Regions from separate parts of the Rhizobium sp. SG2393 genome, predicted to be linked through region 1. Evidence: predicted binding sites of a transcription regulator. Region 1 holds the regulator's gene; the other holds the start of a gene.
What was found. The regulator LexA, encoded in region 1, represses DNA repair genes until DNA is damaged. The targets are predictions, from matches to a motif close to TGTTCNNNNTGTGTTCNG.
Positions count from the first base shown of each region.

Region 2: a site for LexA is predicted at 2,183-2,200, ahead of ACED18_RS05315 (ATP-dependent helicase). Genes of this name have one in related genera too.

Region 1 is NZ_JBHGAP010000001.1:816,895-827,176, forward strand. It holds gene ACED18_RS03905 (TrkH family potassium uptake protein) at 1-1,403, shown strand, start outside; gene ACED18_RS03910 (hypothetical protein) at 1,511-2,086, shown strand; gene ACED18_RS03915 (competence/damage-inducible protein A) at 2,128-2,886, opposite strand; gene wrbA (NAD(P)H:quinone oxidoreductase type IV) at 3,121-3,720, shown strand; gene ACED18_RS03925 (DUF2188 domain-containing protein) at 3,945-4,187, shown strand; tRNA gene ACED18_RS03930 (tRNA-Leu) at 4,273-4,358, shown strand; gene lexA (transcriptional repressor LexA) at 4,467-5,195, shown strand; tRNA gene ACED18_RS03940 (tRNA-Cys) at 5,385-5,458, shown strand; gene ACED18_RS03945 (hypothetical protein) at 5,782-6,117, opposite strand; gene ACED18_RS03950 (hypothetical protein) at 6,269-6,583, opposite strand; tRNA gene ACED18_RS03955 (tRNA-Asn) at 6,756-6,830, shown strand; gene ACED18_RS03960 (cryptochrome/photolyase family protein) at 6,998-8,467, shown strand; gene ACED18_RS03965 (NAD(P)/FAD-dependent oxidoreductase) at 8,464-9,813, shown strand; gene ACED18_RS03970 (DUF1365 domain-containing protein) at 9,810-10,282, shown strand, end outside.
Region 2 is NZ_JBHGAP010000001.1:1,103,070-1,113,351, reverse strand. It holds gene ACED18_RS05315 (ATP-dependent helicase) at 1-2,142, opposite strand, end outside; gene ACED18_RS05310 (carboxymuconolactone decarboxylase family protein) at 2,244-2,651, opposite strand; gene ACED18_RS05305 (cyclase family protein) at 2,709-3,530, opposite strand; gene ACED18_RS05300 (efflux RND transporter periplasmic adaptor subunit) at 3,812-5,008, shown strand; gene ACED18_RS05295 (efflux RND transporter permease subunit) at 5,008-8,181, shown strand; gene ACED18_RS05290 (FAD-binding oxidoreductase) at 8,402-9,832, shown strand; gene ACED18_RS05285 (AsmA-like C-terminal region-containing protein) at 9,899-10,282, shown strand, end outside.

The DNA.
Region 1 (10,282 bases):
ACCTCGCTGCCGCCATGCTGCTGCCCGCCTTCGTCGATCTCTATGCCGGCCATGAGGACTGGAAACTGTTCGTCTTCTCCTCCTTCATGGTCGGCAGCTTCTGCGGCGCGACGGCGATCGCGACGCGCTCCGGTCCCCCGCCCTTCTCCAAGCGCTTCGGCTTTCTCGTCGTCAACGTGCTGTGGCTCAGCTTTTCCGTCATCGGCGCGCTGCCGCTCTGGCTCTCGTCCCTCAACCTGACCTTCGCCCAGGCGATCTTCGAATCGGTCTCCGGCATCACCACCACGGGCAGCACGGTCATCGTCGGCCTCGACAACGCACCGCCCGGCCTTCTTCTGTGGCGCTCGCTGATCTGCTGGCTGGGCGGCATCGGCGTCGTGGCGCTCGGCCTCTTCATCATGCCCTTTCTCAGGGTCGGCGGCATGTCCTTCTTCAAGATGGAAAGCTCCGACACCAACGAGAAGACCTTTGCCCGCATCGCGAACTTCACCCGCGCCTTCGTTGCCGTCTATGTCGGCATCACCGCGCTCTGCACCATCACCTATGCCAGCCTCGGAATGACCGGCTTCGATGCGCTGAACCACGCCATGTCGACCATCGCCACCGGCGGCTTTTCGACCAAGGACGCCTCTTTCGGCTATTATGCCGACGATACGGGCCTCCTGGTCGCGGCCACCTTCTTCATGGCGCTGTGCAGCCTGCCCTTTTCCATCCTGATCGTCTTCCTCGTGCGCGGCCGGGTGCATGCGCTGCGCGACCCGCAGATCATCGTCTTCCTGCTCTATCTCACGCTCTTTTCGATGGCCGCAGGCGTCTACCACCGCCTCGTCAATGGCGCGCCCTTCGATGATGCGCTGATCCACGCCTTCTTCAACGTCACCTCCATTCTCTCGACCACCGGCTATGCCAGCACAGACTATTCCCTCTGGGGGCCCTTCGTGGTCATGCTCGCCTTCATCGCGACCTTCGTCGGCGGCTGCTCCGGCTCGACCGCGGGCGGACTGAAGGCATACCGCTTCATCATCCTTTTCAACGCCATCCGCGCCGGCGTGAACCGCCTCGTCTATCCCGACGCGATCTACCACGTGCGCTACGGCGGCAAGACGGTGGATGCCGACACGCAGCGCGCCATCTTCCTCTTCGTCATCATCTACCTGCTGCTCTGGGTGTTCGGTTCGCTGGTGATGGCGCTGCTTGGCTATGACTTCATCACCGCGACCTCTGCCGTCATCACCGCGCTTTCCAATGTCGGTCCCGGCCTTGGTCCGCTCATCGGCCCGGTCGGCAATTTCTCCTCCCTCGCCGCGCCGGAACTCTACCTGCTCTCGGTCATGATGCTGCTCGGGCGCCTCGAAATCCTCACCGTTCTCGTGATCCTGACACCGGTCTTCTGGCGCCGCTGAAATTGGTCGATCGGCGCTGTCCTGACGGCTTGACAGAAAAGGTCAAATGCCGAAGTCTCCGCCCCGCAACCAGCGAGATGGGGACGGACATGATTGCGCGTAAGCTGATGAAGACACTGATGATGTCCGCGACCGCGGCGGCACTTTTCGCCCTCCCGGCGCTCGCCGGCCCGCTGGCTGACGCCGCCAAGAAGGCCGAGGAACAGGCTGCCGCCGGAGACGTGCTCGGCGCCCATGAAACGCTGCGCGAGGCCGTCAGCGAATTTTCCGCGCAACTGCCCTTCACCATCGGCAAGGCCGTGTTCGTGACCAGCGATCCCAAGGGCTACGCCATGTACCAGCCGAAGGACTCGCCGGTCTTCAAGCCGGGCGAGTCGCTGGTCTCCTACGTGGAACCGATCGGCCTGACCTGGAAGCCGGCCGCCACCGCCGGCCAGATCGAAACGCATTTCACCGTGGATTTCGACATCCTGAACCCCGAGGGCCAGGTGCTCGCGAGCCAGAAGGCTTTCGGCGACTTCACCTTCACCGGCTACGTGCGCAACCAGGAAATCTATTCGACCCTGACGATCGATGTCGGCGGCGCGCCGGCCGGCGATTACGTCGTGCGCTACCACTTCAACGACATCAACGGAAACCGCACCGCAACGGTCGATCAGAAGTTCACGATCGCCGCCCAGTAAGGCTGCACGCTGCATCGCCCGCTCCGCGGATCGAAGCCCGCTCAGTCAGGCTTCGGCGCGACCTTGCGCGCAGCGATGTCGGCAAGCATGGCCTCGACGTCGGTAATGGCGGCATCGATGGCCTCCGGCGTGCGCGCCCGCACCACGATCTCTGTCGAGAAATTCTGCCCGTCGAACTTCGGGTAGGAGCCGATGCTGGTCTCCGGATGGCGCTTCTGGATCTCGCCGAGCGGCGTGCCGATGTCGCCCTCGCCGAAATGCGAGCGCACCGAGCGCGACTGCACGGGAACGCCGCCCGAAAGCGTCGGCAGCACGGCCGCGACCATCGCCTGGAACACCTGCGGTACGCCCGCCATCACATGCACATTGCCGATGACGAAGCCGGGGGCCGTGGAAACGGGATTGGGAATGTGGCGCGCGCCGACCGGCATGCGCGCCATGCGCTGGCGCGCCTCGGTAAACTCCATGCCGCGGCGGGCATACATCGCGCCGAGCAGTTCCATGGCCGCGTCATCGTGACGGCATTCGACGCCGAAGGCTGCCGAAATCGCATCGGCGGTGATGTCGTCATGGGTCGGCCCGATGCCGCCGGAGGTGAAGACATAGGTGTAGCGCGCCCGAAGCGCGTTGACTGCCGCGACGATCTCCGGCTCCTCGTCGGGCACGATCCGCACTTCCTTGAGGTCGATCCCGGCAAGCGTCAGGTTTTCCGCCAGGAAGCCGATATTCTTGTCCTTGGTGCGACCGGAGAGAAGCTCGTCGCCAATGGCGAGGATGGCGGCAGAGACGGTTGCTTTCACGGGCATGGCTCCAGAAGGACGAAAAGGGGAACGGGACTGCCAAGGCTCGGCGTGGACAGCCGGTGTCATCGTGTTCTACGCGACGACAATGTGACCGGACCTGTCGCATTTTGTGAACAGTGCGTTCGCAGGCCGCGACTGGCCGATCGATGCCAATCTGTTAGAACGTTTCGCCAGGGACGGGCAAGCGATTTGCCCGCAAACAGATTGTTCGCAAACACCAAGGAGACGACGATGGCAAAGGTACTGGTTCTCTACTATTCCGCTTACGGCCACATTGAAACCATGGCCAATGCCGTTGCCGAAGGTGCACGCTCGGCCGGTGCCGACGTGACCGTCAAGCGCGTTCCGGAACTCGTCTCCGAAGACGTCGCCAAGGCCTCGCACTACAAGCTCGACCAGGCCGCCCCGATCGCCACCGTCGACGAACTCGCCGACTACGACGCCATCATCGTCGGCGCCGGCACGCGCTACGGCACGGTCGCCTCGCAGATGCGCAATTTCTGGGACCAGACCGGCGGCCTGTGGTTCAACGGCAAGCTGGTCGGCAAGGTCGGCGCCATGTTCACCTCCACGGCCACCCAGCATGGCGGCCAGGAAACGACGATCATGGGCTTCATCCCCACCTTCCTGCACCATGGCATGGTCTTCGCCGGCCTGCCCTACGCCTTCCAGGGCCAGATGGGCGTTGAAGCCGTCAAGGGCAATTCGCCCTACGGCGCCTCCACCATCACCGACGGCGACGGCTCGCGCCAGCCCTCCGAAATCGAGCTGGAAGGCGCCCGCTACCAGGGCGCCCACGTCGCCAAGCTCTCTTCCAAGCTCTCGGCCTGATCCATCCGGCCTGTGCCCCTCCGGAGCCCTGCCTGCAGCCATGCAGGCAGGGCTCTTTTCGTTGTCGTCTCCCCTCGCCCGCAAGGCGTGTCCGCGGCGCCGTCTCCCGTGATAGACTGTCGCCGTCTGCGCGACGGAACCGGTCGGCCCTGCGCGTCGTTTTCCCGCTGCACCGGCAACGGCGCCGAAGGATGCCCCCCGAGGAGAACCCCAAGGAGAACCCGATGACAGTCATTCGCTACACGATCGTCGAACATGACGGCGGCTGGGCCTACCAGCTCGACGGCGCCTTTTCCGAAAGCTTCCCCACCCACAAGGCAGCCCTGCGCGCCGCCAAGATCGCGGCCATCGAGCAGCAGGTGGGCGGCGAGGATGCCGAAATCCTCTATCAGGACGACAAGGGCAACTGGCACACCGAACACGCCGATGGCGGCGACCGCCCCGAGACCGAAGTCGTCGACGGCTGAGATCGCAACGGTCACCATCCTGATTCGGCAGCAACCACACACGCCTTGCCTGAATCGCCACATTCGGGCATGAGGGCCCGGATGTGGCCGCTTGCCGAAACTGGTAGACGGAAGGCACTTAAAATGCCTCGGGCAACGCCCGTGTGGGTTCGATTCCCACAGCGGCCACCAGAATTTCAGCCTAACCGCCCCGCCTTCATCCTTTCTTAGCCCCTTGCGGAACACAAATGGAACAGATAGTGTCCGTTCTGGATTTGTTTCCGATTCTGGAGGCCAAGCATGCTGACCCGCAAGCAACAGGAACTGCTGCTCTTCATCCATGAGCGGATGAAGGAATCCGGCGTTCCGCCATCCTTCGACGAGATGAAGGATGCGCTCGATCTGGCCTCCAAGTCGGGCATCCATCGCCTGATCACGGCACTGGAAGAACGCGGCTTCATCCGCCGCCTGCCGAACCGGGCGCGCGCGCTCGAGGTCATCAAGCTGCCGGAAGCCTACCAGCCGACGCTCGCGCCCCGCCGCGGCTTTTCGCCAAGCGTCATCGAAGGCTCGCTCGGCAAGACGGCACCGGCTGCGGCCAACGTGCAGCCCCCCAGGCCGGCCGCAAAGAGCGAGGATGGCGGATCCGTCTCCGTTCCCGTCATGGGGCGCATCGCAGCCGGCGTGCCCATCTCCGCCATCCAGAACACCACCCACGAAATCGCCGTGCCCATGGAAATGCTCGGCAACGGGGACCACTACGCGCTGGAGGTGAAGGGCGATTCGATGATCGAGGCCGGCATTCTCGACGGCGACACGGTCATCATCCGCAATTCCAGCACCGCCAACCCGGGCGAGATCGTCGTCGCCCTCGTGGATGACGAGGAAGCAACCCTCAAGCGCTTCCGCCGCAAGGGTGCCTCCATCGCGCTCGAGGCCGCCAACCCCGCCTACGAGACCCGCATCTTCGGTCCCGACCGCGTCAAGATCCAGGGCAAGCTCGTCGGCCTCATCCGCCGCTACCACTGACACGCACGCCGCCCGTCGCTCCGGGCAGCCGGGCCTCATCGCATCAGGACCGGCGTCGGCCGGCAGGGCGTCACAGGCCTGTCGTGGACGAAACGCAAAAATCCCCCGGTTTGATTGGAGAGCGCTTGCGCTTACTTTGAAATCGGTCTAAACGCCCCTCACATCCGGCGACAAGCCGGACCGCAGCGAGGCCTCGTGGCGGAGTGGTGACGCAGAGGACTGCAAATCCTTGTACCCCGGTTCAATTCCGGGCGAGGCCTCCAACAAACTCAAGAGCTTGACGGACGACACCAAGGCGCGCGCTGAGCGCGTCCGCGGCCTTCTGCGCGGCGCTGGCGAATGCCGCAAGGTGCCTGTCGGCGCTCAAGCTGTCAGCCCTCAGTAAGCTTCGACGGGATGGTGCCGTGGTCTGGCGGCTCGCTTGGCAGAGCAACGGCCACGCGGCGCGGCCCGTACGAGCATCCAGACGCACTCCCCGCATCGCAATGCGCGGCCTCATATTGAAACGGGCGGCCCCACATCAAAAAGGGGCGGCCTTGCGGCCACCCCTTGTGTCCTGTCGACATCTCCTGCCGACGGCTGCAAATCAGAGTTCCGGGCAGCCACGCACGTTGGCGAACACGATTTCATCCGGGCCGCGGCGCGTCATGCCTTCAACAACGATCCGGCGCGGCGTCACACGCACGACCTCGGGATCGCGCAGGCCGGCCTGGCGGGCGGCGAAGCGGGCTTCGCGCTCGCTGCAGCCACGGGCGCGGTCACGCAGACGATCGCGCTCGGCCTCGCGGTCGCGAACGATCGGACGCACGCCATCGGGGCCGATCCTCAGTTCGAGATCCTGGGCGGCGGCCGGTGCGACACCCGCGAAAGTGCCCATGGTCATGGCAATGGCAAGCGCCGAAACAGAGAGAATCGTCTTCATGAAGCCTCCTCGCCCATCTGTGATACGGGCAGTGTTGATCCTGTCGGCGGCTCTTGAGTTTGCTCATGGGATGAGCCGCCGGTTTTCGGGAGGGGTAACGCACGGAATGAAGGCTGGTTCCGGCGCGCAACGGTTTTTGATGAGGGGATGCTTACGAATCGCGGCGCGTCTGTCCCTGGCGCTGCTGCCGGCGGCGCGCCCACCACACGGCAAGGCGCCGGCGCCATCGCCGCACGGCCGGCAGGTCGTTGGACAGCACGAGAAGACCGAGCGGCACCATCCAGAAGCCGAGAATCGGCAGAAAGCCCAGGCAGCCGAAGATGATCAGCGCAATGCCGATGCCGATGCGCAGGCCCCGCGACTGCGGCAGGCGCATGCCAAAGGAGCCCAGCATCAGCTTGCCGGTGCGAGGATCGATGCCGAAACGCGGCTTCGGCTTGTCGTTGCTCTCATGTGTCTGTGTCATGGTGCCGGGAGATGGTTGCTTGTCCACAGTTTGGCAAGGGCTGGAGCCCGACACGGCCGATTCATTGCGGGCCGAATGCATTTTTTTGATTTTTGCGCTTGGCAAATCCGGAAAGCATCAGTATGAGCAGCACCACATCAGCGGCGCAAGCAAACGCCTTCGCCGCAGACGTTCCCTGGTAGCTCAGCGGTAGAGCATTCGACTGTTAATCGACAGGTCGCCGGTTCGAATCCGGCCCGGGGAGCCAAATTCTTCCAAACTTTTCCGTTGATGAGAGAAAAACTCACGCCCATGTGAGCCGCTTCTTGTTGATCGGATTCTCATTTCAGGAAATGATCGGACGAGGTGAAACCTTTGATCCGGGAACACCGTACCTGCGTACACGGTCGGCAATCTCGAAAGTCAGGGTTTTGAATGTCAACGGAAAATCAGGAATCAACAGATCGCGGGCGGTACACCCCCGTCATCGTGTGGTTCCGGCGTGACCTGCGCCTGTCCGACAACCACGCGCTCTCCGCCGCCGCTGACACGGGCCGCCCTATTATCGCGATCTACATCCGCGAGCCGGAAAAGACGGGCAATGGCCCGCTCGGCGCCGCGCAGGCGTGGTGGCTACATCATTCGTTGCAAGCGCTTGCCGACGGCCTCTCGAGCGCCGGCGTGGAGCTTCTTCTGAAGACCGGCAGCGCCGATGCCGTTCTCGACGATCTCATCAAGGAAACAGGCGCCGGCGCGGTCTACTGGAACCGCCGCTATGACCCCAAGGGCATCGCCGTAGACGGCCCCCTGAAGGACCGGCTGAAGAGCGACGGCATCGAGGTCCGCAGCTTTGCCGGCCAGCTCATGCACGAACCGTCGACCCTCAAGACCAAGAGCGGCGGCCCGTTCCGCGTCTACACGCCCTTCTGGCGCGCGCTGGAAGCCGATGGCGAACCGGATGAACCGATCGCCGCCCCCAAGAAGCTGGCGTCCTTTGACAAGAGTCTGAAAGGCGAACGCCTCTCAGACTGGTCCCTGCTACCCGAAAAGCCGGACTGGGCGAAGACCTTCCACGAAGTCTGGGAGCCCGGCGAGGCGGGCGCCGCCAAGCGTCTGAAGAGCTTCGTGAAACAGGCGCTTGCCGGCTACAAGACCAATCGCGACCATCCCGATGGCGAGACGACCTCGATGCTCTCGCCGCATCTCGCCATGGGCGAGATCAGCCCGGCCATGGTCTGGCATGCAACACGCGGCGTTAAGGCGCCGCCGGATGACATCACGCATTTTCGAAAAGAACTTGCCTGGCGCGATTTCTCCTACCACCTCCTCTTCCACAATCCCCACCTCGACCGCCGCAATCTTCAGCCGAAGTTCGATAGCTTCCCCTGGGTCAGCAACAAGACGGCGCTGAAGCACTGGCAGCGCGGCGAAACCGGCTACCCGATCGTCGACGCCGGCATGCGCCAGCTCTGGCGGCACGGCTTCATGCACAATCGCGTGCGCATGATTGCCGCCTCCTTCCTCATCAAGGACCTGATGATCGACTGGCGCGAAGGCGAGGCCTGGTTTCGCGACACGCTGGTCGATGCCGACCCGGCTTCCAATGCGGCGAGCTGGCAGTGGGTGGCCGGCTCGGGTGCGGATGCAGCACCCTTCTTCCGCATCTTCAATCCCATCCTGCAGGGCGAGAAATTCGATCCCGACGGTGCCTATATCCGCCGCTTCGTGCCGGAGCTTGCAAAGCTCGACGCCAAGGTCATCCACCGCCCCTTCGAGGCGAAGCTGGATCAGCTGAAAGCGGCGGGCGTCACGCTCGGCAAAACCTATCCGACGCCCATCGTCGACCATCACGAGGCGCGCGACCGTGCGCTGAAAGCCTTCAAGTCCCTAGAGGAGCCGCAATGACCGCGACCATCCACACACTGCCCTCTTCCTCCGACACCGGGCGCCGGCTGAAGATAGCGGTCATCGGCAGCGGCATTTCCGGTGCGTCCGCCGCCTGGGCCCTGCACGGCGTGCACGATGTGACGCTGTTCGAGAAGGACGCCCGCGCCGGCGGTCATACGGCCACCGTCGATATCGACTATCTCGGCACGCATATCGCCGTGGATACGGGCTTCATCGTCTACAACGAGGCCAACTACCCGAACCTGACGGCGCTGTTTGCCGAACTCGGCGTCGAGACCCATGCGAGCGACATGAGCTTTTCGCTCTCGCTCGATCGCGGCAAGCTGGAATGGAGCGGCGACAATCTCTCCACGCTTTTCGCCCAGAAGCGCAACCTTCTGCGCCCCTCCTTCCTCTGGATGATCCGCGAAATCCTGCGCTTCAACAAGCTCTGCATCGCCGATCGGACCGCAGGTCGCCTGCAGGCCATGTCGATCGGCGAGTACCTGAACTGGCGTGGCTTCTCGCCGGGCTTCACCAACAATTACCTGATCCCCATGGCAGCGGCGATCTGGTCCACGGAAGCCGGCCGGATGATGGAGTTCCCGGCCGAGCATTTCGTCAATTTCTTCGACAATCACCGCCTCGTTCACATGACGCCGCACCGCTGGCGCACGGTCAGCGGCGGCAGCCGCAATTACCTGACGAAGCTTTTGAAGCCGCTCGGCAACCGCGTGAAGATCGGGCTCGGCGTTGCCGGCGTCACCCGCCACGCCCAGGGCGTGACGATCGAGACGACGGACGGCGAAACGCATGCCTTCGACAAGGTCATCTTCGCCGCCCATAGCGACCAGACGCTTGCCCTCCTGCGCGACGCGAGTGCCGACGAACGCGCCATCCTCACCTCTGTCCCCTATCAGGCCAACCGCGTGGTGCTGCACCGTGACCCGGACCTGATGCCGAAGCGCACGCGGGTCTGGTCCTCGTGGAACTATCTGCGCTCGAGCCAGCCGACCGGCGCGCAGGGCGTTGCCGTCACCTACTGGATGAACCGCCTGCAGGGCATTGATGCGAAGAAGCCGCTCTTCGTGACGCTGAATCCCGACCGGGAGCCGGCCCGCGATCTCGTCTTCCGCGAATTCAGCTACGACCATCCGCAGTTCGGCGCCCGCTCCATGGCCGCACAGGCGCGGCTGAAGGGCATGCAGGGCACCAACCACACCTTCTTCGCAGGCGCCTGGACCGGCTACGGCTTCCACGAGGACGGGCTCTCCTCGGGCCTTGCCGCGGCCGAAGCGCTGGGCGGCATCATCCCTTGGCGCCAGACGGGCACGGTGCTGCCGCATCTCGAGGCGGCCGAATGAGCGATCGCGCGACCTGGCAGACCGCATCACGGGCCGGCGCGGACATGGCCGCGAACGGCCCGGCGCCGGATGCCGCCGCCGCCTTCTTCGATGGCAGCGTCATGCACCAGCGCATGAAGCCGGTCGGCCATCGCTTCACCTATGATGTCTTCTCGCTGATGGTGGATCTCGACCGTCTGGAGGAGGCCGACGGCCTGTCGCGGCTTTTCTCCGTCAACCGCTTCAACCTGCTCTCCTTCCACGAGAGCGACCATGGCGGCCGCACGCCGCGCGGCCTGCGCGGCTGGGTGAACGGGCTCCTGGCCGATGCCGGGCTGGAAACGCCGCCGGCGCGCGTCCTGCTCGTCTGCTACCCGCGCGTGCTCGGCAAGGTCTTCAATCCGCTGGCGGTCTACTATGCCTATGCGGCAGACGGGGCGCTGGCCGCGATCATCTACGAGGTACGCAACACTTTCGGCGAGCGCCACAC
Region 2 (10,282 bases), 290 kb from region 1:
CCGCCCGTAGCCGCCATAGCTCTGGTCGATCTCGGCGACCTCCACATGCTGGTGCGGCAGTTCCTCCAGGAAGCGGGAGGGGATGGTGGATTGCCACAGGCCGTGGATGCGGCGGTTCGACACGAACCAGATGTGGCAGCGGCGCTTGGCGCGGGTGAGGCCGACATAGGCGAGGCGGCGTTCTTCCTCGAGGCCCGAGCGGCCGCCCTCGTCCAGCGCGCGCTGGTGGGGAAAGAGGCCTTCCTCCCAGCCGGGCAGGAAGACGGTCTCGAATTCCAGCCCCTTGGCGGAATGCAGCGTCATGATGGAGACGGCGTCGAGGTTTTCGTTGGTCTCGGCATCCATCACCAGGGAGACATGTTCGAGGAAGCCGCGCAGGCTCTCGAAGGCCTCCATGGAGCGGATGAGTTCCTTCAGGTTTTCCAGCCGGCCGGGTGCTTCGGCCGTCTTGTCCGCCTGCCACATGGCGGTGTAGCCGCTCTCGTCGAGGATCTGCTCGGCGAGTTCGGTGTGCGGCATGGTTTCGAGCAGCGACTGCCAGCGGCGGAAATCGGTGACGACGTCGAAGAGCGCCTTGCGTGCCTTCGGTTTGAGCTCGTCCGTCTCGATGATGTCGGCGGCGGCGGCGAGCATGGGGATGTCGCGGGCGCGGGCATAGTCGTGGAGATTGCGGATCGTGGTGTCGCCGAGGCCGCGCTTCGGCGTGTTGACGATGCGCTCGAAGGCGAGGTCGTCGGCCGGCTGGCAGACGAGGCGGAAATAGGCCATGGCATCGCGGATTTCGAGGCGCTCGTAGAAGCGCGGGCCGCCGATGACGCGATAGTTGAGGCCGAGCGTCACGAAGCGGTCTTCGAATTCGCGCATCTGGAAGGAGGCGCGCACCAGGATCGCCATGTTGTTCAGCGGATGCTTGCCGCGCTGCAGCTGCTCGATTTCCTCGCCGACCGCGCGGGCTTCCTCTTCCGAATCCCAGGCGGCATGGACCTGCACGCGCTCGTCGTCGGGGTCCTGCCGGTCGGTGAAGAGCGTCTTGCCGAGGCGGCCTTCATTGTGGGCGATGAGGTGGCCGGCGGCGCCGAGGATATGTTCGGTCGAGCGGTAGTTGCGCTCGAGCTTGATGACCTTGGCGCCCGGGAAATCCTTCTCGAAACGCAGGATATTGTCCACCTCCGCGCCGCGCCAGCCATAGATCGACTGGTCGTCGTCGCCGACGCAGCAGACATTCTGCGGCACGCCCTTTGGGCGCTGGGCGAGCAGGCGCAGCCACATATATTGCGCGGTGTTGGTGTCCTGATACTCGTCGACGAGGATGAAGCGGAACTTCTGGTGATACTCGCCGAGCACATCCGCATAGGTGCGGAAGATGCGGATCGGGTGCAGCAGCAGGTCGCCGAAGTCGCAGGCGTTCAGCGTCTTCAGGCGGGCCTGGTAGGCGGCGTAGAGCTCGCGGCCCTTGCCGTTGGCGAAGGCGCGGGCGTCACCTTCGGGAATGTCGGCGGGGTCGAGGCCCTTGTTCTTCCAGCCGTCGATCATGCCGGCGAACTGCTTGGCCGGCCAGCGCTTGTCATCGATGCCTTCGGCCTGGATGAGCTGCTTGATGAGCCTTGTGACGTCGTCCGTGTCGAGAATGGTGAAATCCGAGCGCAGGCCGACGAGCTCGGCATGGCGGCGCAAAAGTTTCACGCCGATGGAGTGGAAGGTGCCGAGCCAGGGCATGCCCTCGACGGCATGGCCGACGAGAACGCCGATGCGTTCCTTCATCTCGCGCGCTGCCTTGTTGGTGAAGGTCACGGCGAGGATCTGCGAGGGATAGGCGCGGCCGGCAGCCAGAATATGGGCGATGCGGGTCGTCAGCACGCGCGTCTTGCCCGTACCCGCCCCGGCGAGAACCAGAACGGGACCGTCGATGGTCTCCACCGCCTCGCGCTGCTCCGGGTTGAGGCCGGAGAGATAGTCGGGCATGCGATGGGCGTCACGCGCGGCCATGGCGCGCGCGGCGATGCCGCCGGAGGGGGCGCCGGCGCCCTCGGGGCCGTGCGTCCGGGGATCCGCAAGGGGCGCATCGGGCGCCGCGCGGCCGGGCTTGCGCACCGGCGCGGGTTCCTCGTCGAAGAAGGGAATATCGTCAAAGCCGCTGATCATGCGGCCCAATGTAGTGATTCGGGTCTGAAAGGCCAGAACGTGTTCTGCTTTTATTCCCGAATCCAAGCCCTTTCGGCGCAGGGCCGGCGATATCCCCAGCCTCAGTTGCGGTCGGCATCGAAGGCGGGGTCCACCGGCAATTGCAGGGCCGTGGCGAGCTGGTTGGTCTTGCCGGCGAGCGCTATTATCGACAGGAGTTCGGCGTGCTGCTCGCGCGTCAGGCCCTTCGCCTTGGCGGCCGCCGTGTGGGAATGGACGCAATAGCTGCAGCCGTTGGTGACGGAGACGGCGATGTAGATCAATTCCTTGACCAGCGGATCGAGCGTGGACGGCGTCGCCATCACGGCTTTCACCTCGGCCCAGGTGCTTTCGAGCAGGGCGGGATCGAAGGCGAGGTAGCGCCACATATTGTTGACGAAGTCGGATTTGCGTGTGGCGCGGATGTCGTCGAAGACAGCCTTGACGCGGGGATCGGACTCGAGATCGGCGGCGGGCGTGACGGTGCTCATGGTGTTCCTCCGGCAGGGGAAGCGGGCCGACGGATGGCCCGCTTCCGGTGTTCGATTTCAGACGAGGGCGAAGACGCGGGCCGGTCCGCCGGTGCCGCCCTTGACCTTCGGTGCGCCGACGATGAGCGTTGCGCCCTTTTCGGGCAACTGGTCGAGATTGGCGGCGGCTTCCAGGCCCCACTTGCCTTCGGGCAGCCAGCCGTAATGGGTGGCGAAGTCGGCGGACTGGCCGAAATCGAGCGAGAGCGTATCGACCGCGATGCCGGCGGCGGTGGTGTTTTCCAGCAGGTACTTCGCAGCCTCCACGTGGAAGCCGGGGAAATGCATCTTGCCGGCATCGTCGGCATTGCGGAATTTCGGGGTGCCGAAATGCTTGGTCCAGCCGGAATTCAGCGCCACGCAGGCATTGGCGGGGATATCGCCGTTCTTTGCGACCCAAGCCTTGATGTCATCGGGCGTCAGCTGCGCATCGGCATTTGCATCGGCCTTGGCGCGGATGTCGATGACGACGAGGGGCACCACGAGATTGGCGACCGGGATTTCGGCGACCGACTGGCCGTTTTCGGAAAAGTGCAGCGGCGCATCAACATGGGTGCCGGTGTGTTCATTGACGCGCAGTTCAAAGAGATTGAACTTGTGTTCCTTGTAGTTGAACTTCTGTTCGCGGAAGAACTGCTTCTGGCCGAAGAAGGTGGGTGTGTCCTCCGACAGCTCATGCGTGAGGTCGGTGACGGCCGCGGGCGTGGCGGCAAAGGCGGGTGCCACGGGCGCGCTGGCGGCCAGCACGGCCGCGGCGGCGCCGCCCGCGGAGGCCTTGAACAGGTTGCGGCGCGAGAGCATGCGCGATTTGACGGATTCGATGACGCAGGCATTGCACATTGGATGTCCCTCTCCATGTTTCCGATTGCCGGCCGACGCGGGTTGCAAAGGCAGTCGGCCCAGCATCCAGAAGGTGGCCGCGCGATACGGGCAGCGTCAAGGACAGGTTTTGCGCGATCCCGTCGCGGCAAGGATTACAATTCGGTAACCTCCCCATTCTGTGATCGGATGGCGGTTTGCAATGCAGCACAGTCGGACTAGATCATCGCGGCATATGAGCATTTGACGTGCCCCGGGGCCTCTCGCAATCCGGGCGAAGATTTCCTTGGAGATGAAACGAGATGCGGCTTTGGCAACAGGTTGTCGTGAGCGTTGTCGTGATCGGCGCGGGTGTTGCGGTCTGGGGGCGGATGTCGCCCGGCGCGGCCGGGACGCTGCGCGCCGCAGGCCTGCCCGACACGGTCGTCGCGGTACTGGCGCCCGCCCAGCCGGCCACCGAGGCGGGGCAGGCGCAAAGCGGCAACCAGCGCCGCGGCGGCGGCCCGGCGCTCGTCGTCACCCGTCCGGTTGGTTCGGCCGTCATCAATGACCGGCTGAATGCCATCGGCAATGGCGAGGCGATCCGTTCCGTCACGGTCACGCCGTCGGCCACCGGCAACCTGACCGAGATCCTCGTCAAGTCGGGCGATGTCGTGAAGACCGGCCAGGTGATCGCCAAGCTCGATTCCGAGGACCAGACGATTGCGGCGCGGCAGGCGCGGGTCGCGCTCGACAGTGCGCGCGAGAAGGTGGAGCGCTACCGCAAGAATGCCTCTGCCTTTGCCGTGCAGGACCTGCGCGACGCCGAGACCACGCTGCAAGGGGCGGAACTGACGCTGCAGGCGGCCGAACTTGATCTGAAGCGCCGCGACATCACGGCCCCGACGGGCGGCATCGTCGGGATCATCACGGTGAATGTCGGCGATTACGTCACCACCTCGAGCCCGATCGCCAATATCGACGACCGATCCGAAATTCTGGTCGATTACTGGGTGCCAGAGCGTTTCGCGACCAAGATCACGGTCGGCCAGCCGGTGACGGCCCAGGCCGTCGCCCAGCCCGGCAACCCGCTGTCGGGCGTCGTCCACGCTGTCGACAACCGCATCGACCAGACGAGCCGGACGCTGCGCGTGCGCGCCCGCATCGACAATGCCGACGACCGGCTGCGGGCCGGCATGTCGTTTTCGGTGACGATGGCCTTCGACGGCGACCGCTATCCGACCGTCGATCCGTTGTCGGTGCAGTGGAGCGGCGACGGCTCCTTCGTCTGGCGCGTGGCGGGCGAGAAGAGCGAGCGCGTGCCGGTGAAGATCGTGCAGCGCAATCCCGACAAGGTGCTGGTGGAGGCCTCGCTTGCCGATGGCGATCCGGTCGTGACCGAAGGCGTGCAGCGGCTGCGGGACGGCGGTGCCGTTTCCGTCGCCGGCCAGACGCGCGGCGATGGCGCGGCCCCGCCGGCCGGCGCCGACAAGACGGCCAAGGCGGAAGGGGCGCGCTGATGAGTGCTGACAAGACCGACGCCGTTTCTCACACGACGGAAGGGCAGGGAACGGCCGCTGCCGTAAAGGCCGGCGGCAGTGCCGGCTTCACGGCGCTCTTCATCCGCCGGCCGATCTTCGCGCTTGTCGTCAACACGCTGATCATCGTGGCCGGGCTTGCCGCGCTGAACGGCGTCGAGATCCGCGAGCTGCCGCAGGTGGATCGCCCCGTCGTCTCCGTCACCACCGATTTCGACGGCGCATCGCCTGAAACCATCGATCGCGAGGTGACCTCGATCGTGGAGGGCGCAGTCGCGCGCGTGCAGGGCATCCAGAAGATCGCCTCGCGCTCGTCCTTCGGCTCCAGCCGCGTGACGATGGAATTTTCCGAAAACATCGATATCGGCCAGGCCTCCAACGATATCCGCGATGCGCTCGGCCGCATCCGCAACCAGTTGCCCGACGGCATCGACGAACCGCGCATCGTGAAGGCCGATGCCGACAGCCAGCCGATCATGCGGCTCGCGCTCACCTCCGACACGCTGTCGATGGAAGACATGACGCTGCTCGTGGAAAACGAGATCAGCGACCGCCTGGCCGCCGTGGAAGGCGTGGCCGACGTCGCCGTCTATGGCGACCAGGAAAAGGTGTTCCGGATCGATGTGGATCAGGCCAAGCTCGCCGGGCGCGGGCTGACGGTGGCGAACCTGCGCACGGCGCTCGCTACAGCGTCCTTCGACGTGCCGGCCGGCTCGATCACAAGCACCAGCCAGGACATCACCGTGCGCGCCACGGCCGATCTCCAGACGCCGGAGGACTTCGAAAACCTCTTGATCGGCACCAACATCCGCCTGCGCGACGTCGCCTCGGTGACGCTCGGCCCGGATACGGGGCAGACGGCGCTGCGCTCCAACGGCAAGCCCGGCATCGGTCTCGGCATCGTGCGGCAGGCGCAGTCCAACACGCTGTCGATCTCGGACGGCGTGCGCGCCGCCGTCAGCCAGATGGGCAATATTCTCCCCGAGGGCACGCAGCTCGCCATCACCAGCGATGATGCCAACTTCATCAAGGGCGCCATCCACGAGGTGGAGATCGCGCTCGTCGTTGCCGTTATCATCGTGACCATCGTCATCTATCTCTTCCTGCTCGACTGGCGCGCGACGCTGATCCCCGTCATCACCATGCCGATCGCGCTGATCGGGACGGTGGTGGCCATCTATCTCGCGGGCTTTTCGATCAACATCCTGACGCTGCTCGCCATCGTTCTGGCGACGGGTCTCGTGGTGGACGATGCGATCGTGGTGCTGGAAAACATCGTGCGGCGGCGCAGCGAGGGGCTCGGGCCGCGGGCGGCGGCCGTTCACGGGACGCTGGAGGTGTTCTTTGCGGTCATCGCGACGACGGCGACGCTGGCAGCGGTCTTCATCCCGCTCTCCTTCCTTCCGGGGCAGACGGGCGGCCTGTTCCGCGAGTTCGGCTTCGTTCTCGCCTTTTCCATCCTGCTCTCGGCCTTCGTGGCGCTGACGCTGTGCCCCATGCTGGCCTCGCGCATGCTGACCACCCACAAGGAGCATGGCGGCGGGGTGATGGGGAAGATCGGCAATGTCTTTGCCGGCGGCTATCGCCATGCGCTCAGGGCCTGCCTCAACGCGCCGCTCGTGGTCTTCATCGTCGCCTTGCTCTTCACCGGTGCCGGCTTCCTGATCTTCACGGGCGTGAAATCGGAGCTGACGCCGCAGGAGGACCGCGCGTCCGTCATGCTGCGCATCACCGCGCCGCAGGGCGTGTCGCTCGACTATACGCAGTCGCAGATGCGACGCATCGAGGATGGTATCCAGCCGCTTCTCGACAGCGGCGAGATTGCCAACGTCTTCTCGATCTCCGGCCAGGGCGGCTCGACCAATTCGGGTTTCATGGTGCTGACGCTGGCGCCCTGGGGTGAGCGCGAGCGCACGCAACAGGCGATCGCGGCCGACATCAACAAGGTCACGGCGCGCATCCCGTCGGTCCGTGCCGTGACGAACCAGCCGAACAGTCTCGGCATTCGCGGCGCCGGCCAGGGCCTCCAGATCGCGATCGTCGGCAATGACTACACCAAGCTCGGCGATGCCGCGTCCGCGCTCATCCGGCAGATGGAGGACAGCGGGCGCTTCCAGAACGTGCAGCGCAATTACGAGCCGAACCAGGCGCAGCTCTTCGTCACCATCGACCGGGAGCGGGCCTCCGATCTCGGCATCGACATTACGGGTCTCGGCGCGGCGCTTCAGGCGATGCTGGACGGGTCGAGCGTCGTGGATGTGTTCGTGGAGGGTGAGGCCTATCCGGTCAAGCTGATGTCGTCGACCAATCCGGTCAACGACCCGACCGACCTCCAGAACATCTTCCTGAAGACCGGCGACGGCAAGATCGTGCCGATGTCCACCATCGCTGCCGTCGAAGAGCGGGCCGTGGCGCCGGAGCTGACGCGCGAGCAGCAGCTGCGGGCCGTCTCGGTTTCCGCCGGTCTCACGGACGGGCTGGCGCTGGGCGAAGCGCTGACCATGGTCGAGCAGATGGCCGAGCCGCTGCTGCCGCCGGGTTCGCGCATTATTCCGCTGGCCGAAGCCGCGACGCTCAACGAAAATGCCAACGGCCTGATCATCACCTTCGGCTTTGCCATGGTGATCATCTTCCTCGTGCTCGCAGCGCAGTTCGAAAGCTTCGTCTCGGCTGTCATCATCATGATCACGGTGCCGCTGGGTCTTGCCTGCGCCATGCTCGCCATGCTGCTGACGGGCACCACGATCAACGTCTACAGCCAGATCGGCCTGGTGCTGCTCGTCGGCATCATGGCCAAGAACGGCATCCTGATCGTGGAATTCGCCAACCAGCTGCGAGACCGGGGCTTGAGCGTGCGCGAGGCGATCGAGGACGCCGCCAACATCCGCCTGCGGCCCGTCATGATGACGATGATCGCCACGATCGTCGGTGCGGTGCCGCTGGTGCTGGCGCAGGGCGCAGGCGCGGAAGCGCGCATCGCGCTCGGCTGGGTGCTGGTCGGCGGTCTCGGGCTTGCAACGCTGGTCACGCTGTTCCTGACGCCCGTCGCCTATCTCGTCATTGCCCGGTTGACCAAGCCGCATGCGGACGAAGAGCGGCGCCTGGCCGAGGAAATGGCCGCGGCCGAAAAGCTGGCGGCCCAGCCTGCGGAGTAGGTGCCGCGTCCGCTTTCCCGCAGCCGGGTTTCAAAAGGCGGTCCTGCGGAGCCGCCTTTGTCCGTTTCTTGATGTGTTGATTCATGTTCTGGACAAAGTGATTCCGATTTGCACAGTAGCGCCCTGAAAATGCAGCATTTCGACGCTTGGTCGGGAGGGTGCACCGGGGAGTGGGTGCGGCTCCGGCGGAGAGTGGCGGGCGCGGGCGAGGAGGATGGTCATGCACGGGACGCGGTTGGACGGGGATGCCGAAAAGCGGCGTGCAGCGGGACTTGCCGATCTGCGGGCGCGGTTTGGCGATCGCTTCCAGGCCGGCGAAGCGATCCGTTCGCAGCACGCCAACACCACGACCTACATTCGTCCGCAACTGCCTGATGCCGTGATCTTTGCCGAAAGCGAGGCGGATGTGCAGGCCGTGGTGATCGCGGCCGGCGAGTATGGGCTCCCGATCATTCCCTTCGGCACCGGCAGTTCGCTGGAAGGCCATGTCAACGCGCCCTTCGGCGGCATCAGCCTGGATTTGTCGCGGATGGACAGGGTGCTGTCGGTGAATGCCGACGACCTCGACTGCACGGTCGAGCCCGGCATCACGCGCGAGGCGCTGAACACCTATCTGCGCGACACCGGTCTGTTCTTCCCGATCGACCCCGGCGCCAATGCCTCGATCGGCGGCATGACCTCGACGCGGGCATCGGGCACCAATGCGGTGCGCTACGGGACCATGAAGGACAACGTGCTTTCCGTGACCGCGGTGACCGCCGGCGGGCGGATCGTGCGCACGGCGCGGCGCGCCCGCAAGTCCTCGGCCGGCTACGATCTCACGCGGCTCTTCGTGGGTGCGGAAGGCACGCTCGGCGTCATCACGGCCGTCACATTGAAGCTTTACGGCATTCCGGAAGCGATCGGGGGCGGGGTCTGTGCCTTCCCGAGCGTCGGGGATGCCTGCAAGGCCGTCATTCTCACGATCCAGAGCGGCATTCCCGTGGCGCGGATCGAGCTTCTGGACGACACGCAGGTTCGGGCCAGCAATGCCTATTCCGGCCTGACGCTTGCGGAGACCGCGACGCTTTTCGTGGAGTTTCATGGTTCGCCGGAGACGGTGGCCTTGCAGATGCGGCAGTTTTCGGAGATTGCCGCGGACTTCGGCGGCACCGATTTTCGCGCCACGACGGATGCGGCCGAGCGGGCGGTGCTGTGGAAGGCGCGCCACAACGCCTATTGGGCGCAGAAGAGCCTCCGGCCGGGTGCCGGCATCCTCTCCACCGATGTCTGCGTGCCGATCTCGCGTCTGGCCGATTGCGTGATGGAGACACAGGCCGACATTGCCGAGAACGGCTTCCTTGCGCCGATCGTCGGCCATGCCGGCGACGGGAACTTTCATGTTGGCCTGATCTTCGATGATCAGGATCCGGTGGAGCTGGAGCGTGCGATGGCCTTCGTCGCCCGGCTGAATGCGAGGGCGCTTGCCATGGATGGCACATGCACCGGCGAGCACGGGGTGGGGCAGGGCAAGATGAAGTTCCTCGCCGCCGAGCATGGCGAGGGGCTGGAGCTGATGCGCGGCATCAAGCAGGCGCTCGATCCCCAGATGATCTTCAATCCGGGCAAGATTTTTGCTGTCGGCGCGGATGCGGGCGGCTATGTAGGGTAAAGGCCCGGTCGGAACGGCCGGCGACCTCAGGCAACAGCCTCGACGGGCGGGAACGGGAACAGACGAGTGCTGTCGCGCATACTGGTGACAATCGGCGGGCTTCTGGTGGTGGCGCTTTTTGCGGCGCTCATCGCGCCCTATTTCGTTGACTGGACGAATTTCCGCCGCGAGTTCGAGGCGCAGGCGACCCAGATCCTCGGAAAGCCTGTCGTCGTCCATGGCAGTGTGGACGCACGTCTGTTGCCGTTTCCTTCCGTGACGCTGAATGACGTACGCGTTGGCGAGGGCGAAAGCGGCCAGCCGCTGATCCAGGTCGCCCGCTTTTCCATGGATGCCGAGCTCGCCCCGTTCCTCAGCGGCGAGGCCTTCATTTTCGACATGCGCATCGAGGAGCCGAAGGCGACGCTGCGCCTCCAGCCGGATGGTACGCTGGACTGGGCGCGCGGCCGT